DNA from 2 places in the Clostridium sp. JNZ J1-5 genome. Region 1 is predicted to be linked to the other one. Evidence: a T-box and tRNA genes for the amino acid it is inferred to sense, from the RefSeq annotation. Region 1 holds a T-box; the other holds one or more tRNA genes.
The links. The T-box of region 1 lies ahead of proS (proline--tRNA ligase). A T-box ahead of a tRNA ligase gene usually reads a tRNA of that ligase, here a tRNA-Pro.

Region 1 (3,432 bases):
ATCTGCCTTTTCTTTTTCTATTCTAAAATAGTGCCAACCTGCAAATTGGCCTACATGTTCCCAGCCGGCATCTTCAAATATATTTAAATACTCATCTATATCAGTATTTTTAGTTGATTTGTAGTCTATTTTATAAATGTATTTCTTTGGCTCTCCTACCTGAAATACATAATAAAGTAGGTTATACCTTACAAAATGTAGTCCCTGTTTTGATAGCTTTTCAAGCCATCTTTCTTCTTTTTCATCTTCCCATCCAAAAAAAATACCAGGTAATCTTTTATATTTTTTAATCATTCTCAACCCCCCCAATTTTATTAACTACTTCTTTACTGCACTCTACCAAGTCTGAAAGTCTTCTATACTCTTGGATAACTACTTCTTTCCCTATATCAGTTAACACGTAGGTTTTTCTTCTATCATCCTCTAAACTTTTACTTTTCGCTCTAACTATCAGCTCTTCTTTTAAAAGCTTATTTATTGCACCATAAAGAGTTCCTGGTCCTATTTTTACCTTTCCTTTGCTTATCTCTTCCACATTTTGCATTATGCCATATCCATGCAATGGTTCAATTAATGATATTAATATATAATAGGTTGACTCCGTTAATGGAAGATATTTTCTAGCATGATCTTGAATCTTCAAAATGAAAACCCCCTTTTAGTATAGTAACAAGATACTATATGGATTAGTTTTATATCGTTGCACGATATATCATGCAACGATATATTAAACTACTATTTACCAATAGTCAACTATATCTAAGGTAAAAATTTCGACAAACACAATAGAATAGTTTATAATTAACCTGAAAACCCCTTGACATATTGCTAATTAATTTTTATCATATTAATTATAATTCAATAGTTTATGACTATGATGAGGAATAGTAGAAATTAATCTTTTTTAAAGAGAGGGAGCCATTGGTGAGAGGCATCTAAAAGGATAATTTTGAACCAGCCTTTGAGTTCTGTACCGAAATAATAGTAGGCTACAGCGGTTTTTACCGTTATTAAGATGAGTGAATATATTTATATATATTAACTAGGGTGGTACCACCGGAAGCCGGTCCCTTTTTGGGATTAGGGCTTTTTTATTTTGTGAAATATTAGAAAAATGCTGAGCACTTTTCTACTTTACTAGTCGCTACTCTCTAATCACTAGGTTGTAGCAATAAGAGTTAGTTTCTAAGTTATAAGGGTTTAACCACTATATTAATGCTAACTCTGTATTTCAGCGATTTCCTCTAATTTTTTAGAGATTAGCCACTAGAGACTAGCGATTTCTTTTAATCTTAAACCTTGAAGATTACTACCTAAAATAATAAGGAGGAAATTAAAATGGGAAAACAGAAAAAATTTGTTGAAGCTATAACTGCAATGGATGTAGATTTTGCTCAATGGTATACTGACATTGTAAAAAAGGCTGAACTTGTTGACTATTCAAGCGTTAGGGGATGTATGATAATTCGTCCTTATGGATACGCCATCTGGGAAAATATTCAAAAATATCTTGATACAAAATTCAAAGAAACAGGACATGAAAATGTATATATGCCAATGTTCATACCTGAAGGTTTACTTCAAAAAGAAAAAGATCACGTTGAAGGCTTTGCCCCAGAAGTTGCTTGGGTAACTCACGGTGGAACTGAAGAACTTGCTGAAAGACTATGCGTTCGTCCAACTTCTGAAACATTATTCTGTGATCACTATGCAAAAATAATTCAATCTTATAATGATCTTCCAAAAAAATATAATCAATGGTGTTCTGTTGTAAGATGGGAAAAAACAACTCGTCCATTCTTAAGAACAACTGAATTCCTATGGCAAGAAGGTCATACTGCACATGCAACTGCCGAAGAATCAGAAAAAGAAACTATAGATATGCTAAACGTATATGCAGACTTCTGTGAAAATGTTTTAGCTATACCTGTTGTAAAAGGGCAAAAAACAGAAAAAGAAAAATTTGCTGGTGCAAAGGCAACTTACACAATAGAAAGCCTAATGCATGATGGTAAAGCACTTCAAAGTGGTACTTCCCACAATTTTGGAGATAATTTTGCAAAGGCATTTGAAATTCAATATACTGATAAAAACAGTCAACTTCAATATGTTCATCAAACTTCTTGGGGTATGACTACTAGAATTATAGGAGCAATTATAATGGTACATGGTGATGACAGCGGCCTTAAGCTTCCACCAAAAATAGCTCCAACTCAAGTTATAATTGTACCAATTGCTCAACACAAAGAGGGAGTTTTAGATAAGGCTAACGAACTTAAAGCTAAAATCTCTAAATTTGCTAGAGTTAATCTCGATTCTAGTGATAAGATGCCAGGCTGGAAGTTTAATGAATACGAAATGAAAGGTATTCCAGTTCGTCTTGAAGTAGGACCAAAGGATATTGAAAACAACCAAGTTGTACTTGTTAGAAGAGATACAAGAGAAAAGCTTATTGTTTCTATGGATGATCTTGAAACTGCTATACCAAAACTTTTAGATGACATACATAACTCAATGTATGAGCATGCTAAAAACCATAGAGAAGAAAAAACTTATACTGCAGCTACCTTAGAAGAGTTTAAAGAAATAGCAGATGATAAACCTGGTTTTATAAAAGCTATGTGGTGTGGAGATAAGGCTTGTGAAGAAAAATTAAAAGAAGTTATAGGTGTAACTTCTAGATGTATTCCTTTTGAACAAGAAAAAATCTCTGATAAATGTATCTGCTGTGGAAAAGAAGCAAAACACATGGTTTACTGGGGAAAAGCTTATTAATTTTGATCCACAATATAAGTATAGTGCAGCAAAATAGCGGCATGTAAGATTACTTGGCTAACGCATATATGTATCATTGAGAAACCTTAAGTACTACTAGTTATTCCTTCAAAGTTTCTTCAATTGACACATATATGCTAGCCAGTAATCTTACATGCCTTAATTAGTTGCACCTAGTAATTACTATAGTAAATACTGAAATGACTTCAAAAATCAAAATGATAATTTTGCATGGCGTAGCCACACTGTAAATTCACTAAGTATATATTGTTAAAGATAGCTAAAAAACTACCTTTTTTTAACAAAACACTTTCTTGATTTAAAATAAATAACTGTCGAAAATACTATACCGATTAAAGACGCAATTATATCATTATTATCCCATGACCCCAACTTGAAAACAACATGCATATATTCTATTAGTGAAAAAAACATAATATTGAGTGCATTGATTAACCATATAAACATCAGTTTATTGATTGAATCGATACCTTTTAAAAAAGGTACTATATAGAATATACCCATTAAAGTAAAAAGGAAACTGGGTATAAGATTTGGTGTAGTTTCTGCAAATAGAGTAATATATTGATTATCTAATTTATACAAGTTCTCTCTAAAAACATATATCAGCATGAACATACTATATATTGCAATTAT
Region 2 (3,432 bases), 1.1 Mb from region 1:
AAAATTCTACCCTTATATAGGTATTATTCTAAATATCGAAGCTGATCATTTAGATTTTTACAAAGATATAGAAGATATCCAAAATACTTTTATAAAATTTGCTAAGATAATACCTAAAGATGGATTTTTAGTAGTTAATGCTGATGATAAGAGATGTCTATCAGTAGCAGAAAAGGTTAATTGCAATATAATTACTTTTGGAATTAACAATGGCCATATAAGAGCCAAAAACATTGTTTATAATAATGGATGCCCAACTTTCGATGTATATAATAAGGAAGATAAGCTATTCACTTTAACACTAAATGTTCCTGGAGATCATAATATTCTTAACTCTTTAGCAAGTATAGGTGGTTCCTTAGCACTAAATATAGACAAAGAGTATATACTAAATGGACTTTCTACATTTCACGGAACTCACAGACGTTTTGAATTTAAAGGTAAAACCAATGGTATTACTGTAATAGATGATTACGCTCATCATCCTACAGAAATTAAGGCAGCATTGAATGCCGCCAAAAATTTCCCTCATAAAAGAATTTTCTGTGTGTTTCAACCTCACACTTATTCTAGAACTATAACTTTATTTAATGAATTTGTCGATTCCTTCTCTAATGCAGATACCTTATTGTTAGCAGATATTTATGCAGCAAGAGAAAAAGATTTAGGGATTGTAAGTTCTGATGCATTAGGAACTAAGATAAGAGAAAAAGGTGTTGACTGTAAAAATTTCCACAGCTTTAATGACATAACAAAGTTTTTGCAAACTGAACTAAGGGATGGAGACTTACTTATTACAGTTGGAGCTGGAGATGTATATAAAGTTGGAGAAATGTTTTTAAATAACGCAGTTTAATAGAAGAAGATATATAATTGCAAAAAGCAATTATATATCTTCTTCTATTTTTTTATATTTTTATTCTAAATTTCATTCTAAAAATTATTACTATTAAAACGCCTCTAAATTAATCTCAGTTTTACTACATTAAAATTATTTGGTAATAATATTTTCACGTAATACTTTAAGATATTAATAAAATTAAAGTGTAAAAAATTGAAAATAGGGCAAAAATATTAATGATATACTTTTAGGAGGCGGATGTTATTATGTATACATTTTTAGTTTCTGCATTAATAGATGTTGTTCTAATATTTGTTTCATATTATATATTTAGATCTGTAATAAGTGGTCCTACTAGGCATAGGATATATGAAAAATACCTAAGCTCTTTCGCAAAATTCGTAATATATGCATTTATTATAACTTTATTGATAACAGGGCTTAGTGCTTTAATTCTTTACAAAACACGTTACATAGTTTATCTCAATGTAATAGCCCCATCTCTAGTTTCTATTTTTGTTGGTTTTATAATTTCATTAGTTCCAACCCGTGGTACAGGTGATAAGAAAGAAAAAAACATTTAACTCAATCATTACTAAATTGTTGAAAATAATATACTTAAATTGAAAGATTATATACCATAACACTTTATTATGGTATATAATTTATTTATATACCATTTTAATTATAACAATAAATTGTATGACATTTTTTCTACTTACAAAAATCTTTCTCTTTATAAGAAACTTGAGATGAGGAGAACTAAAAATGCTTGATATAATAACTATAATTGCTAACATACTTTTAGGAATGAACATTATCGGCACATTAGCTTGTGTACTATTATTTATAATAGTTACAATATCTAAATCATATTTGTTAAGAAATGTCCTGTCTAAGGTTTGCATTCTATTTATTATAACTTGGTTTCTAAATATATCATGTAATGTTTTTATTCTTATTAAAGCTTCTTAAGCTAAAAAATAATATAACTACTATATTGACTTTTTTATACTAGCATTATATAATATTATTCGTTGACGGGGTATAGCGCAGATGGTAGCGCGCGTGGTTTGGGACCATGAGGCCGCGGGTTCGAGCCCTGCTACCCCGACCAGAGAGTTGTTTTGAACAACTCTTTTTTTGTTTTTTGGTATATAACTTGAATGCATCGTAAAAAATAATTCTAAAAAAAGGAGACTGCTCAATGAATAATAATTACGATGCTTTATTCAAAACATTAGTAAAATCATATTATGATAACACTTTTGAAGAAACTGTACTAAATTTGCTCTCTGGGGAAAGTTCAAAAAAAGAACATTTAGGTAAAATCATTTCTTTCCTTTGTGGAGTTGATATAAAATATGATGATAACTTTATACAAAATTTAAAGAAAGCTATTGCAAGCTATGAAATACGTCATAAAATAGTTCATAAAATTAATGATTGTTCTATGGATTGTGCAGATAAAAGCGGTAAAACCATGTGCCAAAAATCCTGTCCCTTTGACGCTGTATTAGTAGATGAAAATACAAAAAAAACTTATTTATCTCTTGATAGGTGTACAGATTGTGGCTTTTGCGTAGATGGTTGTCCTACTGGCAGCATATTAGACAAGGTTGAATTTATTCCTCTCATAGACTTACTCAATAAGGAAAATATGATAATCGCTGCGGTAGCTCCTTCAATTATTGGCCAATTTGGAGATGATGTAACTATAGATCAGCTTAGATCTGCTTTTAAAAAAATTGGTTTTGCAGATATGGTAGAAGTAGCTTTTTTTGCAGATATGTTAACAATAAAAGAAGCAATAGAATTTGATCATCTAGTAAATAGTGTAGACGATTTTATGATAACTTCTTGCTGCTGCCCCATGTGGATAGGTATGTTAAAGAAGTTATTTAGTGATTTACTTCCATATCTCTCTCCTTCTGTATCCCCTATGATAGCAGCAGGCAAAGTGCTAAAGCGACTAAATCCTAATTGTAAAGTTGTTTTTATCGGCCCTTGTATTGCTAAAAAATCAGAAGCCAAAGAAGAGGATTTAATAGGTGTTATAGATTATGTACTTACCTATCAAGAGCTTAAAGATATTTTTGATGCTCTTGAAGTACATCCTAGTGAGATGGAAGAAGACTTAGCCACCGAATATGCTTCTAGAGAAGGTAGACTTTATGGCCGTACTGGTGGCGTTTCAATAGCGATTTCTGAAGCTATCGAAAACTTATTTCCCGAAAAAGCTAAAGTATTAAAGGTCATTCAAGGAAATGGCGTAAAGGATTGCCGAGAAATTCTAACGAAACTAAAAAATAAAGAATTAGATGCAAATTTTATTGAGGGTATGGGATGCGTTGGAGGATGTGTTGGTGGCCCTAAAGTAATTATTCCAAAGGAAATGGGAAAGGACTTTCTAGATAAATTCGCTGAAGACTCAGAGATTTCGGTTTCCCTAGATAATAAATGGATGAAAGATATTCTAAAAAAGCTAGACTTAAACTCCACAGAAGATTTCAATAATAAAGAGAAAATTAAAATTTTCCTTAGAGATTTTTAATATGATCTTCTCCTTAACCCCCCTCTAAATTAAAACT

Region 2: it has a tRNA-Pro gene. The T-box ahead of proS (proline--tRNA ligase) is inferred to sense a tRNA for this amino acid. The anticodon was not compared.

What each region holds. Positions count from the first base shown of each region.
Region 1 covers NZ_CM132773.1:2,871,167-2,874,598, reverse strand. The annotation lists gene ACWW38_RS13835 (DUF2812 domain-containing protein) at 1-294, opposite strand, end outside; gene ACWW38_RS13830 (PadR family transcriptional regulator) at 287-637, opposite strand; T-box leader at 866-1,075, shown strand; gene proS (proline--tRNA ligase) at 1,339-2,775, shown strand.
Region 2 covers NZ_CM132773.1:1,787,781-1,791,212, forward strand. The annotation lists gene murC (UDP-N-acetylmuramate--L-alanine ligase) at 1-856, shown strand, start outside; gene ACWW38_RS08635 (hypothetical protein) at 1,108-1,425, shown strand; gene ACWW38_RS08640 (hypothetical protein) at 1,610-1,816, shown strand; tRNA gene ACWW38_RS08645 (tRNA-Pro) at 1,883-1,958, shown strand; gene ACWW38_RS08650 ([Fe-Fe] hydrogenase large subunit C-terminal domain-containing protein) at 2,049-3,395, shown strand.